DNA from 2 places in the Geminicoccus roseus DSM 18922 genome. Region 2 is predicted to be linked to the other one. Evidence: riboswitches for the same ligand, from Rfam matches in the RefSeq annotation. Region 2 holds a riboswitch; the other holds the start of a gene.

Region 1 (8,837 bases), 500 kb from region 2:
CTACCCCGTCGCCAACTTCGCCAAGGCGGTGGCGACCCGGATCGGCCGGGGCGGCGAGCCGGGCAAGGAGCGCCCGGCCGACGTCGTCAAGATGGTGGTCGAGTGGGACGGCCCGGTCCTGAAGTCGATCCCCTGGGGCGAGCGCCCCAGGGTGGTGGCCTCGGCGTCCCGCGGCGAGCTCAGCCTGCAGCGCGCCGAGCCGATCTGGTACACCGACCGCTGGCGCTCGGAGTTCGACCTGAAGTTCGAGGGCGAGGAGCCGGTGGAGTTGCGCTGCTTCCTCACCCTGGGCGACGAGCAGATCACCGAGACCTGGCTCTACCAGCTGCATCCGCAGGTGCTGGCCCACCGCTGAGCCACGGTCGATGCGTAGGCGGGTGCCTGCTCGGGGCGCCTGCCATCGCAGTGACCAAGATCACCGCCAGAACATGCAAGATCTTCTTAACCGGGCTCCGTCATGAAGGGCCGCAGATCTCATGGGCCTTGATGGAGTTCGAGCCATGCCGCAGACCCGCCGGCGCCTGTCCAGCCTGATCGCCCGGACGGCCCTCCTCCTGGCCCTGGGGAGCGGCGCCCTGTTCGGTGCAGGTGGCCGCGCCGAGGCCGCACCCGCGATCGGGCCCGACGCGTTCATCACGGCGTTCGGCGAGCGCGCCGTGGCCGCGCTGGACGCCACCCGCGACGATCCCGCCGCCCGCCGCGACCGCTTCGCCGAGCTGATGCGCAGCGATGTCGACATGCCGAAGATCGCGGCGCTGGTGCTGGGCCGGGCCTGGCGGAGCGCCGATCCCGACCAGCGCGCCCGCTTCACCGAAGTGTTCGAGCAGCACCTAATCGGCACCTACAGCCGCCGGTTCGACAGCTATGCCGGCGAGCGGCTGGAGGTGGCCGGGCAGAAGCCCGCCGGCGACGACGTGCTGGTCGCCAGCCGCGTCAGCGCGCAAGGCGGCCAGCCGATCGAGGTGGTCTGGCGGGTCCGCGACGAGGGCGACCGCTGGCAGATCATCGACGCCTCGGTGGAGGGGGTCAGCATGGTGCTGACCTGGCGCAACGAGTTCGCCGCGGTGATCGAGCAGGACGGGCTGGACGGGCTGATCGACCGGCTGGCGAAGGCGCAGCCCTGAGTGCGCCCGGCGAACAATCGTGCCGGCGGTAACGCGGCGTTAACCCGGGGCTGGCAGGATCGGGCGCAGATACCCCTTCCCCCTGCCCCGGAGATCCCGATGGCCAAGCCGCCTCCCCGCCCGCCGGCCAGCCGGCGCGGCGCCAGCACCCTGGAATATGGCCTAGTGGCGGTGCTCGCCACCGTGGCCGTGGTCGGCACCCTCTCGACCTTCGGTGACCAGCTCCGGGCCGAGCTCGCCAAGCTGATGGGAACCGCCATTGCCGCACCCGCCGAGCCGCGCCCGCCGGGCTGACGGCGCGCTTGCGGCAGGCCGCCGGTGGAAGCCGCCGGGCCGGATGGGGCCGAACTGGGTCGAGCCGGCCGGATGCCCGGCCCGGGCAGGGCGGCAGTCGGAGGAAGGATCGCCGGCTCCCGCGCGGGGCCGGTCCTTTTGCCGGGACCCTGGGCAAGCACACGGGTTCTTGGGCAAGGCGGACCCTGGCCGGGGGACGGGCGCAGGAGCGGCATGGCGGACCGGAGCCGGTGCGGCCGGCAGCCCACGGCCGCCGCCGGCGCCGGCCCGCGCCGGCCAAGCCAGGAGGCCTGGCGGGTGGCGAGCGGCGGGCTGTGGGGTGCCGGGGCCGAGTCCCGCACCGCGGCGTCAGCTGCCGATCGCGACCACCGCCAGGTCCTGGTAGTCGCGCCCGGCCAGGACGCGGGCGGCGCGATGGGCGCGGATGCCGCCGGGACAGGCCAGCACGATCCGGCGGTCGCGGGGAAGCTGCGCCTGGGCGATCTCGGCCGGCAGGATCCGCCGGGCGGCGTCGGTCACCGTGGCCGGGGCCTCCTGCGGGTCGCGCAGGTCGACCACCAGGTCGGAGGGCTGCAGCCCGTCCAGGTCGATGAACGGCAGGGCCGGGCCGTCGGGCTCCGGCGTGCCCAGGAAGGAGAAGCCGCCGAACGACAAACGACGCAGGTCGACCGACACCAGCCGCCCGGCCGGCGAGGGGTCGAGGCCCAGGACCAGCTGAAGGACCATGTGCGCCTGCAGCGAGCCCATGGTGGCCACCACCGGGCCGAGCACGCCGTTGGCGGCGCAGGAGCCAACCTGGGTAGGCATGTCGGGGAACACCGCCCGGTAGCTGGGGGCGCTGCCGCAGAACGTGCCGACATAGCCGCCAAGGCCCAGCACCGCGGCCGACACCAGGGGCTTGCCGGCCTCCCGGCACGCATCGCTCAGGATGTAGGTGACCGCCAGGCTGTCGGCCGCGTCCACCACGATGTCAGCGGCGGCCACCAGGCCTGCGGCGTTGCCGGCCTTGAGCTTCAGGACGAGCGCATCCACGCAAATCTCTGAATTATAGGCAAGAAGCGCGTCGCGGGCGGCCTCCGCCTTCGGCCGCCCGACATCAACCTGCCGGAACAAGGGCTGGCGGTGCAGGTTGGAGGTCTCGACCCGGTCATGGTCGACCACGGCAAGCCGGCCGATCCCGGCTCCTGCCAGGTTGGCCAGCACCGGCGAGCCCAGGCCGCCGGCACCGACTACCAGGACCCGGGCCGCGGCCAGGCGTTCCTGGCCGGCGTCGCCGACCTCGGCCAGGACCTTCTGGCGGGCATAGCGGTCGGTGGTCATGCCTGCCTCCGGGTGACCGCCAGCCACTTGCGCGTCCGCGCCTCCGGGTCGGGATGGAGCAGGATGTCGGTCACCACCGCGGCGCTGTCGGCGCCGGCCGCCAGCACGCCCGGCGCCCGCTCCGGGGTCAGCCCGCCGATCGCGACCAGCGGGATCCCGCCGGTCCGCACCTTCCAGCTGCCGATCCGCTCCAGCCCCTGCGGCGCCCAGGGCATCTTCTTCAGGATGGTGGGGTAGATCGGTCCCAGCGCCAGGTAGTCCGGGCGCAGCGCCAGGGCGCGCTCCAGCTCGGCATCGTCATGGGTGCTGACGCCCAGCCGGATGTTGGCGGCGCGGATGGCGCCCAGGTCGGCGCTGTCCAGGTCGCCCTGGCCCAGATGAACGAAGTCGCAGCCCTCCTCGATCGCCAGCCGCCAATGGTCGTTGACCACCAGCTGCGCCCCGGCGGCTACGGCCAGGTCGCGGCTTTGCCGGACCATCCGGCGCAGCTCCGGCTCGGGATGGTCCTTGGCGCGCAGCTGCACCAGGCGCACCCCCACCGGCAAGAGCCGCTCCATCCAGCGCGGATGATCGACGATCAGGTAGAAGGGATCGAGCATCGCTTCAGCTCCGGAACGCGGTGCCCAGCACCGGGGTGGACGGGGCCGCCATGTCGCGCGGCTCCATCGGATCGGCCTCGAACGCGGCCCGGCCGGCCTCGACCGCCAGCTTGAACGCATGGGCCATCCGCACCGGGTCGCCGGCCTTGGCCACCGCGGTGTTGAGCAGGATCGCGTCGTAGCCCAGCTCCATCGCTTGGGCGGCATGGGAGGGCAGCCCGATCCCGGCATCGACCACCAGCGGCGTGTCGGGGAAGTGCGCGCGCATGCTGCGCAGGGCGAACAGGTTGTTCAGGCCTTTGCCCGAGCCGATCGGCGCTCCCCAGGGCATCAGGACCTGGCAGCCCGCCTCCAGCAGCTTCTCCCCGACGATCAGGTCGTCGGTGGTGTAGGGAAAGACCTGGAAGCCGTCGGCGCTGAGGATCCGTGCCGCCTCGACCAGGGCGAACACGTCCGGCTGCAGGGTGTCGTGGTTGCCGATCACCTCCAGCTTGATCCAGGGCGTGCCGAACACCTCGCGCGCCATCTGCGCGGTGGCGACCGCTTCCTTGACCGTGTGGCAGCCGGCGGTGTTGGGCAGCACCCGCACCCCCAGCGAGCGGATCAGCGACCAGAAGCCCTGCCCGGCCCGCTCGACCCCGGATTCCCGGCGCAGCGACACGGTCACCAGCTCCGACCCGGCCGCCTTCACCGAATCGGCCAGGATCGCCGGCGAAGGATATTGCGAGGTGCCGAGCAGGAGACGCGAGTTCAGGATCGTCCCGTAAACCTCCATGATTGCTCAGCCTCCCTGCATCGGCGCCAGGATCTCGACCTGGTCGCCCTCGTTCAGCCCGGTCTCCGGCCGCCGGGGCGCCGGGGTGAAGCTGCCGTTCACCGCGGTCGCCACCACCGTGGCGCCATAGCCCAGTTCCTCCAGCAGGGCCGCCAGCGAGGTCGCGGCAGTCTCCACCGGCTCGCCATTGACCACGATCTTCATTTATGACCTCCGGTTATCTCGGTAATGCCCTGGATCTGTTGATTATCCAGGACCAGCTCCGTGGCGATCCGCGCCAGGGCCGGCGACAAGAGGAAGCCGTGCCGGAACAGGCCGTTCAGGTACAGGTTGTCGCCGTCCCGGCGGACCCGCGGCAGGTTGTCGGCAAAGGCCGGGCGGACATCGGCGCCGATCTCCACGATCTCGGCCTCGCCGAACGCCGGGTGCAGCGCATAGGCGGCGTTCAGCAGCTCGACCATGGAGCGGGCGGTCACCCGGCTGCGCTCGTCGCTCTCGATCATGGTGGCGCCGACCATGAACAGATTGTCCGGGCGCGGCACGATGTAGAGCGGGAAGCGCGGGTGCAGCAGGCGGACCGGCCGGTTCAGGGTCACGTCCCGGCAGCGCAGGATCAGCATCTCGCCCTTCACGCCGCGCAGGTCGGCCAGCCGGTCGCGGGCGGCAAGGCCTCGGCAGTCGACCCGCAGGTCGGCCTTGGGCGGCTCGGCCAGCGCGTCGACGCCAAAGCGGATCGGGACTCCCTGCTCCGCCAGGCGGTCGGCCAGCGACGGCAGGGCGGCGCGCGGGTCGAGATGGGCTTCGTCGGCAAAGAACAGGCCCCGGCCGAACCGCCCGGCCAAGTCCGGCTCCAGTTCGGCCAGTCCGTCAGCGTCGAGGGTCTGGTAGCGGCTGGTGCGCCTGGCGAAGCGGTCCAGCTCGCGCTCGTCGCGCCTGGGCGCCAGCACCAGGCTGCCATGCTGCAGGGTACCGGGATGGACCTTCGGCCAGTAGGCCAGCGCCTCCCGGCCCAGCTCGACGACCTGCGGCTCGGCGCTCTCGCGCTCGCACCAGGGTGCCAGCATGCCCCCGGCATAGCGCGAGCAGGAGGTGGCGCCGAGCGATGGTCCCCGCTCGTAGACGCGCACCTCGCAGCCGCGCCGGGCAAAGGCCAGGGCGGCGGTCAGGCCGGCGACCCCGGCTCCGATGACGGCAACGCGCATGCGGCGGCAACTCCCCATCCCGGCGATGGGGGGTCGATCTCTGCCGGATTGCAGCGGTCACCCATCCCTACGCCAGCATGAACTGGATCAGGTTCGAAGGGTCGCCATGCCGCATCCGACGGGCGGCTGCCCGGATGCCGATGGCCTCTCAGCCCCCTCGCGGGGCTCCCCTAGGTGAGCGAAACGTGGGGCCGCCGGGCCCCGGAGTCAAATGGGTTGGGCGCGGGCGCGCTTAAGCCCGGCCGGAATCCCGTCGTGGAACCTGCCGAGCGCCGGGGCGCGGCGCGTCCAGCCGAGCGGATCAGCATTCCCCGGGTTGCCAGCCGAGCGCCGGCAAAGGCTGCGGGGACCGGCAAGCCAGGGGCGCCCCCGATCGAGGCGGTGCCGCCGGTACCGCCGTGCCTCGGCAGGCCGGCAAAGCAGCCGGACAGGCTGCAGGCCGGCAAGGGGCTTGGCGACGGGGTTCAGCATGGCCTCACGCCCTGCCCGCGCCGACGCGGCTTCACGCCCGGGCTCGCCGCCCGCCCGATCTGCCTCAGGTCCGCGACGCGCTGGCGGTGGGCGGGGCTTTCGGGCACCCGCGCGCTCCTGAGCGAGCGCGCGGGTGCCGGCTCAGGTGGCCGGCAGGGCGCCGGCTTCCAGGTCCAGGCGGCGCTGGCGGCGCACTTCCCGGAACGACACCAGCCGCTTCCTGGTCTCGTCCCACAGCACCAGGCGCACGCAGCCCAGGCTTTCGCGCAGGGTCAATCGGCCGACCTCGCGCAGCTCGGGATGGTCGCGCAGGACCTCGGGCAGGCGGTAGTAGGGGATCCGGCTGACCAGGTGGTGGACATGGTGGATGCCGATGTTGGCGGTGAACCAGCGCAGCACCGCCGGCAGGTCGTAGTGCGAGCTGCCGTGCAGGGCAGCCTCCGGCATGCTCCAGTCGACATCCGGCGCCCAGTGGGTCTCCTCGAACTGGTGCTGGACGTAGAACAGCCAGACCCCGGCGGCGGCGGCCAGCAGCACCACCGGCACATGGACCAGGAGGAAGGTGGCGAGCCCGACCTGCCAGATCAGGACGGCGGCCATGGCGGCGATCGCGAGGTTGGTCAGCATCGTGCTGAGCCAGGGCCGGCCCTTGCCCATGAAGCCCAGCGGCAGGCGGTACTGCAGCACGAACAGATAGGCCGGGCCGATCCCGAACATCACGACCGGGTGGCGGTACAGCCAGTAGCGGATCCGGCCGAGCCGGGAGCGGCCGAGATATTCCTCGACCGTCAGCGTGTCGACGTCGCCGATCCCGCGGCCCTCCAGCTTGCCGGAATTGGCGTGATGGATCGCGTGGCTGTGCCGCCAGTAGTCGTAGGGGGTCAGGGTCAGGATGCCGATCACCCTCCCGGTCCAGTCGTTGGGGCCGCGGCGCGGGAAGAACGAGCCGTGGCCGCAATCGTGCTGGATCATGAACAGGCGGACCACCAGGCCCGCGGCCGGGGCCAGCAGCAGCGCATAGAGCCAGTACTGGCCGAAGTTCACCGCGGCCGCCATGGCGATCCACGCGGCCAGGAACGGCACCACGGTGACGGCGAGCTCGAACAGGCTGCGCCTGGTGCTGGCTTCCCGGTACGGGCTGAGTTTCTTCATCCAGTCCCGGGCGGCATGGGCCCGGGAAACGTCAAGAGGCGTGCTCGCGGTCAACGATCGTTCCTGTCCATGCATCCGGACACGCGCGGCCAATCCGAGCGCATGGCAGAATGCGAATTACAGATAGGCGGAAACTCGAAGAAATCCAATTTGGATCGGCGCGCTTTCACCACCGGCCAACGGCAAATGATGTCACTTGCCCCAGGGCCACATTAGCAACTACTCCGCCATCCATGTAGATGAAGCGACTGTCCCGGCGTCGCAACTGAAGACTGGGTACGGCATTGCGATGGCATCCGATCACTTTCAATGGGCATCTCGCTCCTTCGCCCTGGATTCCTTCGGCTTTCCAGGGGACTTTCGCTTGCTCCCGCTCCCTGCCGGAAGCACCTGCCCGGTCCTGAAGAAGCCCTTCCAGGGATCGGCCGTCAGGTGGCCGAGCCGCGCGGGCACGCTGCCCAGGCTGAACTGCGTGCCGCGCAGGTCCGGGCCCAGCTCATCCCAGCCAAGCGGCGTGGAGACCGGCGCCCCCGGACGGGCCCGGGTCGAGAAGGCGGCGACGGCTGTGTTGCCGCGACCGTTGCGCAGCCAGTCGACGAAGATCCGCCCGGCCCGCGCCTTTTTCGACATGGTGGCGGTGTAGAGGCCGGGGCTGTCCTTGGCCATGGCGCCGGCAAGATCCTTCGCGAACGCCTTGGCGGCCGTCCAGTCCGCCCTGGGCTTCAGCGGCACCACGACATGCAGGCCCTTGCCGCCGGTGGTCTTCAGGAAGCTCTGGAGCCCGCTCTCCGCCAGCCGCGCGCGCACCTCCAGCGCCGCCTGCTTCAGCGCCTCCCAGCCGATCCCCGGATCCGGGTCCAGGTCGAAGGTGAGCTGGTCGGGATGGCCCAGGTCGTCGACCCGCACCCCCCAGGGATGGACCTCCAGCACGCCGCCCTGGACCAGCGCGATCATCCCGTCCAGGTTTTCGATCGCCAGCACGGTATCGCCGCCGTCGCCCGGGTTCTCCAGCACCGAGACGGCCTGGCCGATCCCGCGCCAGGGCGATTTCTGGAAGAAGCACTTGCCGCCGATGCCGTCCGGGCAGCGCAGCAGGGACAGCGGCCTTGCCACCACGTGCGGCGCCATCGCCGGCCAGACTTCCGCGTAATAGCTGGCAAGGGCCTCCTTGGTGATCCCGGCATCCGGCCAGTAGACCCGGTCGGGATGGGTGAGGCGGGCGTTGGTGGGCGGCTTGCGGGCGGCCTGGCGCTTCTTCGCAGGCGGCGCGGGCTCCGGCTGTTCCGCGGGCTCCGCCTGCTCGGGAACCTCGCGCACGATCTCGGTGGCCGGCTTGTCGTCGCGCAGCCCCCGGAACGAGGCATGCCGCAGCAGGCGGTCGCCGGTCCAGCCGCGGAACTCGACCTCGGCCACCAGCTCCGGCGGCACCCAGCGCACGTCGCGGTCGCTGCGCTCCGGGCGCTGCCGGAACGGCATCCGGCCCTTGCCCAGCTCCTGCAGCCGCGCCCACAGCTCCCTGGCGATGGCCCGGCCAAAGCCGGTGCCGACCCGGCCGGCATGCACCAACTCCCCATCCTCGTGATAGGCCAGCACCAGCGAGCCCACCGCCTTGGACGACGTGCTGGACGGAACCCAGCCGGCCACCACGAATTCCTGGCGGTCGGTGCATTTCGACTTGATCCAGTCGCCGCTGCGCCCGGAGCGGTAGGGGGCGTCCTTGCGCTTGGAGACGATGCCCTCCAGGCTGAGCCGGCAGGCATGCTGCAGCACGAGGTCGCCCTGCTCGGGAAAGCTCTCGCTGAACCGCAGCGGCTGGTCGTCGCCCAAACCGTGCAGCAGCTGGCGCAGCGTCTGCTTGCGCTGCCAGAGCGGCTGGCCGCGCAGGTCCTGGCCGTCCAGG
Region 2 (8,837 bases):
GCCGGTGGTCTCGTCGCCGGTGTCGTCGTCGTCGAAGTTGCGCACCATCGCCACCATGCCCTTGTAGACGTTGGCGGCGGTGAACTCCGGGCGGTGGTCGTGGATGAACAGCGTGGTCAGGGCCTCGCGCTTGTCGCCGCCGGTGACCGGGTCGATCCACTTGGCCGGGATGCCCTTCTTCAGGTCGAACCCGGCATAGGCCATGCAGTAGTGCTGGTTGCGGGTGTTCGGATGGCCGCCGATGTTGCCCTTGGGGTGGGTCCAGTTCCAGGGACCGCCATCGCTTTCCGAGGCGGTGTGGAAGTTGTGCAGGTGCGGCGCGATCTCCGGGTGGCCGAACCCGACATGCTCCTCGGAGGTGGGCAGGTCGTTCTCGATGTGCAGCACGGCCGGCTGGCCGTAGCGGAAGTCGATCAGCGGGCCGCCGAAATCCTCGCCATAGCTCCAGACCTTGCTCCGCAGGTCCTTGGCGAACCGGTGCTCGCGCTCCTTGACCCGCAGGTGGTAGATCCGGTTCGGCAGGAACCGGTTGCTGCAGTACTGGTAGTCGGACGGATCGTAGGGATAGTCGTCCTCGAGCTCCGCCGGCCCGGGAATCGGCAAGGGCTCGTCCCAGGGCGTGGTGCGCGGGCTGGCCGAGCTGGCGGCCAGGGCCCGGCGCAGCGACGCGCCCTTCAGCCAGTAGGCTCCCCCTGCGATCAGGCCGAGCTTCGCGAGATCGCGGCGGCCGAATTTGGCAGCGCTCAGCTGGTTGCGGAGTTCGATCGCCCTTCTGGCGGCAAGCTTGGTGGAAGTCATGTTTCCGCCCCCGTCTCGATGAACCGCGTCAAGTCCCATCGGTGGGCCATTCAGGCGGATGCCTGGCCGGCGATGGAGGTGACCGCCTTGGCGATCCAGGCCGGCCGCGCCAGCGCCGGCGTCGCCGCCCAGCGGTCGATCCTGGCATTGCCGTAGCGCAGGGTGCCGGTGTGGTTGTCGAGGATCAGGTCGTAGAGCGGGTCGCTGCTGGCGAACCCCATGGCCCGGCGCAGGCGCTCGATGTCCTCGAACGCCCCGGTCAGGAACGACCAGCCGGGCTGGGCATCCCATTGCCGCGCATAGGCCTTGAGGATGTGCGGCTGGTCGAACTCCGGCTGCAGCGTGATCGAGTACATGAAGATGTCCCGACCCATCCGGTCCGCCAGCAGATCCTGCACCTCGCGCAGGTTCTGCGAAACCAGCGGACAGATGTCCCCGCAGGTCTGGAAGAAGAAATTGACCAGGACGATGCGGTTCGCGACCAGGTCGCTGTAGAAGAGATGCGGGTTGCCGTCCTGGTCGACGACCTCGACGTCAGGGATCTTCGGATGGCCGCGGCGCGCCTCGGCAACGCGCCCGCCCAGTGCCGCAGCGACGGCTGTGCCGGCCAGGGCGCCGGCTCCCCCAGTGAAGAGCAGTCTGCGATGCATGTTCTTGTTCCACGACAATGAGGCGCATCGAAAAGATCAATGATCGGATAGGGCGGTGCTCCGTGGATGGGCTGCCCGTTCATGAAATAGGCTTATCGATGTCATTGCTCATTCATGGGAATTACGCAATTTAACTCTAGATAGAAGGGTTATAGCCCGCTTTTTGCTGAGGCGTATTCCTTCCCGGCGAGGGTATAGGGGCCGTTCTAACTTTGGATATAAAGGACGGATCCGGCCGGGCACGCCGGGAGAACATCCTGGGCGGCGGCGGAAGCCCGGCAGTCTGCCAAACGATATACAGTACATTACATCTTACGATGAATTGTGACTCCGGAGAATTGTTCTAGCATTTCCGCCCATGCGCGGTGCCAAACACATCATGAATACATCGGTGACCGATTTCGCGCGGCATGTCGTCGAGCTGCCGATCCGCTTCGACCAAGGGTCGGGGCGGACCAGGGTGGTCAGCCGCGAGGAGGTCGAGTTCACCACCCAGGCGCCGCTGGCCGCGGGCGACCGCATCGCCGGCAGCCTGCGCTTCCAGGGCAAGCATGGCCGGGACACGGTGTTCCACTACGTGGCGCTGGTTCTGGGCGCCAAGCTCAAGGGCCGGGATCGGCTGGAGGTGCGGGCCCGGTTCGAGCAGATCCAGCTGGCGGCAGCGGACTGAAGGCGCGGCTCCGGCCTCAGCCGAGCTCGCGCCGCGCATAGTTCGCCAGCTCGATCCGGCTGCTCACCCGCAGCTTCTCGTAGATCCGGTGCAGGTGGATCTTGACGGTGCCCTCGGTGATGCCCAGCCGGAACGCCACCTCCTTGTTGCGCAGCCCCTCGGCGACCAGACGGGCCAGCTCGATCTCCCGCTGCGACAAGGTCTTGGTCACCTGCTGCCGAGCGGCCTCGCGCTCCAGCAGGCGGTCGAAGGTCCAGCCGGCCAGATGGGCCTCCAGCCACTGGCCGCCGCCATGCACGGTCCGGATGCAGCGCACCAGCTGTTCCGGCGCCATGTCCTTCAGGATCACCCCGCGCACCCCCAGCCGCACCGCCTCGAACAGATCGTCCTCGTGCAGGTCGGCGGTGAGCAGGACCACCCGGATGCGCAGGCCCTCCTGGGCGGCCAGGCGCAGCACCTCCATGCCGCTCACCTGCGGCATGTTGAGGTCGAGCACCAGGATATCCGGCTGGTGGGCGCGGACCGCCTCCAGGGCGGCGTCGCCGCTGCCGCAGCGCGCGACCACCTCCAGGTCGCCCGCCTGGTCCAGCAGCCACGCTACCCCCTGGAGCACCAGCGGATGGTCGTCGGCCACCACGACCCGCACCGTCTGGTCCATTCGGGCTCTCGCGCCTCCTGCCTGAGCGTCGCCCATGACCCCGCCCGGCGTGGGGCGGGCGGGGTGGGCGGTGGTTTCCGATGGGGCTGTGGTCATGGCACCGGCGCTCCCTGGGGCAGGGCGGCGCGCCCGGCCGCCGGGCCGGCTGGCGGCGACGGCGCGGCTTCCGGGGCCGGCTCCGCCACCGGCTCGACCAGGCCGGCCAGCTGCAGCTCGGTGCGGGTCGCCGCCACCGCCCGGGCCAGGCTGTCCAGCGCCTCGCGGCTGTCCAGGCCGCGGCTGGACGCGTCCAGGAGCCGGTCGGCCGCCTCGCGGATCCGCTTCAGCCCGAACAGGCCGGAACTGCCTTTCAGCTTGTGGGCCTCGGCGGCCTGGACCTCGGCGGGCAGCGGCCCCTCGGCCAGCCGCGCCCAGATCCGCTCGGCATCCTCGATCACCTGCTGCAGCAGGTCCTCGGCGTGGGCGTCGACCGCCAGATGCACGCCGAACCGGTCGAACAGCGGCAGGCTCGCCTCGCTCACCGGGGCTGCCGGCGCGCTTTCCGGGGCGGATGCGCTGACCTGGGCGATCGCGGTGAACAGTTCCGCCCAGGCGAACGGCTTGCCCAGGCAGCGTTCCATGCCGGCCTCCAGGCATCGCCCGCGCTGCGCCTCGACCACCCCGGCGGTCAGCCCCAGGATCGGCACCCGGCCGCCCGGCGCCGGCAGGGACCGGATCCGCCGGGTCGCCTCGAACCCGTCCATCACCGGCATCTGCAGGTCCATCAGGACCACGTCGAACCGCTGCTCCGAGGCCAGCTGCACCGCCTGCGCGCCATCGGCCGCCCCCACCGTCTCGTGGCCCTGCAGCGCCAGCATCTTGGCGAGCAGGGCCCGGGTCGGCGCGGCATCGTCGACCACCAGGATCCGCCGCGGCGGGCAGCTGGCCGGGCCGAACACCAGCTGCTCCTCGACCAGGCGGCGATCGCCGGCCTCGAACGGGATGGCGAAGCGGAACCGGCTGCCCTCGCCGATCCGGCTCTCCAGCTCGATGCTGCCGCCCATCGCCTCCACCAGCCGCCGGCAGATCGCCAGGCCCAGGCCGGTGCCGCCCCGGTCGCGCCGGCCCGCCGCATGGCCGGCCTGGCAGAAGGGCTGGAACAGCCGGGCCTGCTCCTCCGGGCGGATGCCGATCCCGGTATCGGTCACCGCGACCTGCAGGACCAGGCCGTGCCGGCCCTGCGGGCGGATCGTGGTCTCGACCCGCACCTCGCCCTCCACGGTGAACTTGATCGCGTTGCCGACCAGGTTGAGCAGGACCTGGCGCAGCCGGGTGGGATCGCCGCGCAGCACCGGCCCCGCCGCGATCTCGCTGTCGAAGCGCAGCCCGATCCCGCGCTCCGCCGCGGCCGGCGCGGTCAGCCACTCGACCTGCTCCAAAACCTCCGCGACCCGGAAGTCCACCGGCTCCAGGCGGAACTCCCCGGCCTCCAGCCGGGAGAAATCGAGGATGTCCTGGACGATCGCCATCAGGTGCCGGCCGGAAGTCTGCAGCGCCCGCACCGTGGCGCGGGTCTCCTCGGGCAGCTTCGCCGCGGCGATCAGGTCGGCGCTGCCCAGCACGGCGGTGAGCGGCGTGCCGATCTCGTGGCTGACCAGGGCCAGGAACACCGACTTCGCCCGGTTCGAGGCATCCGCGGCGTCGCGCGCCTCGGCCAGGCTCGCCGAGTAGCGCTCCAGCTTTTCCTCGTCGACCTGCAGCTTCTGCACGATCTTGTAGCCGTAGAAGGTCATGCCCACGACCATGGCCACCACCAGGCCGCCGATCACCAGCTCCAGGACATCCAGGCGCCGCATCGCCGCGATCTGCTCGCCGAACTCGTGGGTCTGGATCTGGCCGACCTGCCGGTTGAGCCCGGCCATCACCTCGGCGAAGTCGCCATAGGCCCGGTCCATGCTGGCCATCCGGGCGGCGGCCTGCGCCGGCTCGTCCCGCGCCAGATGGTCGAACAGCTGGTCGGACACCGATACCATCCGCGCCATCACCGCCTCGGCCTCGTCCAGCCAGGCCAGGAGCGGTACCGCCCGCTCCGGCTGGACATGGCCGATCAGCTCGGCGCGCGCCTCCGCCAGTTCCTGGTCGAAGGCGGTGCGCGCCCGGTCGCGCAGCTGGATCTCCTGGTCGAGCCGGAGGCTGTCGAACACGTCGTTGCCGGGCGCGTTCACCGCCCCGGCCAGCCTGGCCAGGTCGGAATAGCTGGCCAGCCGCTCCACCCAGCGATGGTTGGCCTGGACCGACTGGTCATGATTCTGCTTGATCGTCCGGCCCAAATAGGCGCCGCCGACAATCACCGCAATATTCAGCGTGACCAGCAGAATATATACCCGGAACCATCCGGACTTTTCTTCGGGAGGCCGCAAGTTTATCAGTCGCTCCAGCCGGAAATTAACCAAATATAAAAATCAACAAGAAAACCGCAGAAAATCCCAAGTATCATGCATGAAGATGCGTCCGCCGTACAGCGCCGATTGCGCCGAAGCGCATCCTGCCGGCCGCACCGCCGCAGATCGGCCGGGCTTGTGCTCCAACCCGCGGGCACCTAAGGGCGTGGCAGCGACCCGGGGGGTGCCGGCCGACCGGGCCGGCTGAGACGCCCATGGCGAACCCCAGGAACCTGATCCGGATCATGCCGGCGTAGGGAACGGGCGGCAGCAGCCCAGAACACTGGCGGCGCTGCGCCTCTTCCCCCCGCGCTTGGGGAGGTGGAACGAATGAGGCATCTCAAGGGCGGGCTGGCGGCGTTTCTGCTGCTGGCCGCCGGGCCGGCTTGGGCGAAGCCGGTGCTGGACGTCTATACCTATGCGTCCTTCACCAGCGAGTGGGGGCCGGGGCCGGAGCTGGAGCGCCGGTTCGAGGCACAATGCGGCTGCGACCTGGTCTGGACCTCGGTCGATGACGGCGTGGCGATGCTGGCCCGGCTGAAGCTGGAGGGCGACAGCTCCAAGGCCGACGTGATCCTGGGGCTGGACACCAGCCTCACCGACAGCGCGCGCTCCATGGTGCAGGTGGCGCCGCACCAACTGGACCTGGCCGGGCTGGACCTGCCGGTGGCCTACGACGACCCGGACTTCGTGCCCTATGACTGGGGCTACTTCGCGTTCGTCTACGACCGGACCCGCCTGGCGGAGCCGCCCAAGAGCCTGGCGGAGCTGGCCGAGGCCGACCCGTCGCTCACCGTGGTGCTGCAGGACCCGCGCACCAGCACGCCGGGCCTGGGCCTGCTGCTTTGGGTCAAGGCCGTCTTTGGCGACGATGCGAAAGCCTACTGGGAGAAGCTCTCTCCCCGGATCCTGACCGTCACCAAGGGCTGGAGCGAGGCCTACGACCTGTTCCTGAAGGGCGAGGCGACCATGGCGCTGAGCTACACGACCTCGCCCGCCTACCACATGGTCGCGGAGGGCAAGGACGACATCCGGGCGGCACCGTTCGCCGAGGGGCACTATTTGCAGATCGAGGTGGCGGCGCGCACCGCGAACGCCCAGGAGCCGGAGCTGGCCCAGCAGTTCCTCCGCTTCCTGGTCTCGCCCGAGGCGCAAGCGATCCTGCCGACCAGCAACTGGATGTACCCGGCCGACCGGGACGGGGTGGAGCTGCCGGACGCGTTCGAGGAACTGGTCCAGCCGGAGCGGGCGCTGTTGACCGACGCCGCGACCGTGAGCGCCAACCGGGCCGCCTGGGTGGACGAGTGGCTGGCAAGCCTGGCGCGCTGATCGGCTGGGCCACCGCCGGCCTGGTGGCCACCGCGCTGCTCCTGCCGATCCTGACCCTGTTGGCGACGGGGCTGGCCGAGGGCGGCGCGTCCCGGGCGCTGCTTGACGCGCGCACGCTTGGCATCCTGCGCTTCACCCTCTTCCAGGCGCTGCTCTCTACCCTCCTGGCGGTGCTGCCGGCGGTGCTGGTGGCCCGCGCCCTGGCCAGGCGAAGCTTTTCCGGGCGGCTGGTCCTGGAGCGGCTTTTGGCGCTGCCGGTGCTGGTGCCGGCCTTGGTGGCGGGCAGCGCGCTGCTGGTGCTGTTCGGCCGGCGCGGCTTCATGGCCGGCCTGTTCGAGGCGCTGGGTCTCACCTGGCCCTCGGTCTACGGCCTGGCCGGGATCGTGCTGGGCCATGTGTTCCTCAACCTGCCGCTGGCGGTGCGCATCCTCCTGCCGGCCTGGGCGGCGGTGCCGGCCGAGCAGTGGCGGCTGGCCCGCCAGCTGGGCCTGGGCGACCTGGCCCGGCTGCGCCTGATCGAGGCGCCGGTCCTGGCCCCACGGATCGCCCGGGCGTGCGGGATCGTGTTCATGCTCTGCTTCACCAGCTTCGCCCTGCCGATGACGCTGGGCGGGGGACCTCGTGGCGCCACGCTGGAAGTCGCGATCTACGAGGCGCTCAGGGTCGAGGCCGATTTGGTGCGCGCGGCCCTGCTCTCGCTGGTGCAGATCGCGATCTGCGTGGCGCTGGTGGGGCTCGGCAGCAGCGTCGGCGTGGCCCGCACCGGGTTGTCCGCCGGGGCGCCGGTGCGGGTCCGGGTCGAAGACGGCCGGCTGGCCAAGGCCCTGGACGGGCTGGTGCTGGCGCTGGCGCTCCTGTTCCTGCTCTCGCCGCTCGCAGCCCTGCTGCAGGCCGCCGCCGGCGGGCCCTGGGGTGCCGTGCTGTCCAGCCCGATGTTCTGGCTGGCCCTGCGCAACAGCGTGCTGGTGGCCCTGGGTGCTGCGCTGCTGGCGCTGGTCGCCGGGACGCTGCTGGTGCTGGGCGGGCGCGGCCAGCGCGGGCTTTCCGGCCGGATCGGCGAGCTGGTGGGCTCGGTGCCGCTGGTGACCCCGGCTTTAGCGCTGGGGGCCGGACTGTTCCTGCTGCTGCGCCATCTGGTCGATCCCGCCGAGGTGGCGCTGCCGGCGATCGCACTGGCCAACGGCCTGCTGGGCCTGCCCTACGTGGTGGCGATCCTGGCCCCGGAAGTGGCGCGGCGCGAGTTGGAGCATGGCCGGCTGTGCCAGGCGCTGGGGATAAGCGGCTGGACCCGGCTGCGCCTGGTCGACCTGCCGACCGTGCTGCCGGTGGCGGGCCTGGCCGGCGGGCTGGTCGCCGCCTTCTCCCTGGGCGATTTCGGGGTGGTGGCGCTGTTCGGCGCCGACCAGGCGCGCACCCTGCCGATGCATCTTTATCTGCAGGCAGGCTCGTACCGTTCCGACGACGCGGCGGTGACCGCGGTGGTGCTGGTGGCGCTGGCGGCGTCCTTGATGTGGCTGGTGGAACGGGGATTGGCGCGTGCTGCAGGTCGATGACGTCCGCTTCCGCCACGAGGGCAGCGAGTTCCACTACGACCTGCAGGTGCCGCAGGGCTCGATCACCGCGCTGATCGGCCCATCCGGCGGCGGCAAGTCGACCCTGCTCGACCTGGTGGCGGGCTTCCTGGAGCCCACGTCCGGGCGGATCCGGATCGAGGGGCGGGACGTGACCGGGCTGCCGCCGGCCGGGCGCCCGGTCACCAGCCTGTTCCAGGACCACAATCTGTTCGGCCACCTGGACGTCGCCACCAACGTGGCCTTGGGCATCCGGCCGAGCGGGCGGCTGGCCCCGCCGGAGCGCGCCACGGTCACGGCCGCCCTGGAGCGGCTGCAGATCGGCGCCCTGGCCGGGCGGCGCCCCTACGAGCTCAGCGGCGGCGAGCGCCAGCGCGCGGCCTTGGCCCGCTGCCTGGTGCGCCACCGGCCGCTCCTTTTGCTGGACGAGCCGTTCGCAGCCCTGGGGCCGGCCATGCGCCGGGACTTTTTGGACCTGGTCGCCCAGCTGCGCACCGAGCAGGGCCTGACCGTGCTGCTGGTGACCCACCAGCCGGAGGATGCCGCCCGGATCGCCGACCGCCTGGCGGTGCTGGCGGAGGGAAAGATCGTGGCGGCCGGCCCGCGCGACGCGATCCTGGCCGATCCGCCGCCGGTGCTGGCTTCGTATCTGGGCTAGCGATCCGGGGCCGGCCGCGCCATCTTCAAGAATCCTGGGGCCGGGCCAGGGACCGGACCCGGCATGAGGCAACGGAACGACGC

The links. Region 2 has a riboswitch for thiamine pyrophosphate ahead of thiB (thiamine ABC transporter substrate binding subunit). Riboswitches for the same ligand answer to the same signal wherever they lie in the genome.
Region 1: another riboswitch for thiamine pyrophosphate. It lies ahead of GEMRO_RS0120450 (FAD-dependent oxidoreductase); the one in region 2 lies ahead of thiB (thiamine ABC transporter substrate binding subunit).

The regions. Positions count from the first base shown of each region.
Region 1 is NZ_KE386572.1:4,117,426-4,126,262, reverse strand. It holds gene GEMRO_RS0120485 (glucan biosynthesis protein) at 1-355, shown strand, start outside; gene GEMRO_RS30865 (MlaC/ttg2D family ABC transporter substrate-binding protein) at 501-1,124, shown strand; gene GEMRO_RS0120475 (hypothetical protein) at 1,224-1,418, shown strand; gene GEMRO_RS0120470 (HesA/MoeB/ThiF family protein) at 1,767-2,738, opposite strand; gene GEMRO_RS0120465 (thiamine phosphate synthase) at 2,735-3,337, opposite strand; gene GEMRO_RS0120460 (thiazole synthase) at 3,342-4,112, opposite strand; gene thiS (sulfur carrier protein ThiS) at 4,119-4,316, opposite strand; gene GEMRO_RS0120450 (FAD-dependent oxidoreductase) at 4,313-5,314, opposite strand; TPP riboswitch at 5,361-5,496, opposite strand; gene GEMRO_RS30860 (fatty acid desaturase) at 5,927-7,012, opposite strand; gene ligD (DNA ligase D) at 7,244-8,837, opposite strand, start outside.
Region 2 is NZ_KE386572.1:3,622,108-3,630,944, forward strand. It holds gene GEMRO_RS30370 (multicopper oxidase family protein) at 1-798, opposite strand, end outside; gene GEMRO_RS30375 (SCO family protein) at 849-1,448, opposite strand; gene GEMRO_RS0118100 (hypothetical protein) at 1,840-2,118, shown strand; gene GEMRO_RS0118105 (response regulator) at 2,135-2,776, opposite strand; gene GEMRO_RS32835 (ATP-binding protein) at 2,869-5,175, opposite strand; TPP riboswitch at 5,367-5,474, shown strand; gene thiB (thiamine ABC transporter substrate binding subunit) at 5,527-6,525, shown strand; gene GEMRO_RS34355 (ABC transporter permease subunit) at 6,501-8,078, shown strand; gene thiQ (thiamine ABC transporter ATP-binding protein) at 8,062-8,754, shown strand; gene GEMRO_RS30385 (alpha/beta fold hydrolase) at 8,818-8,837, shown strand, end outside.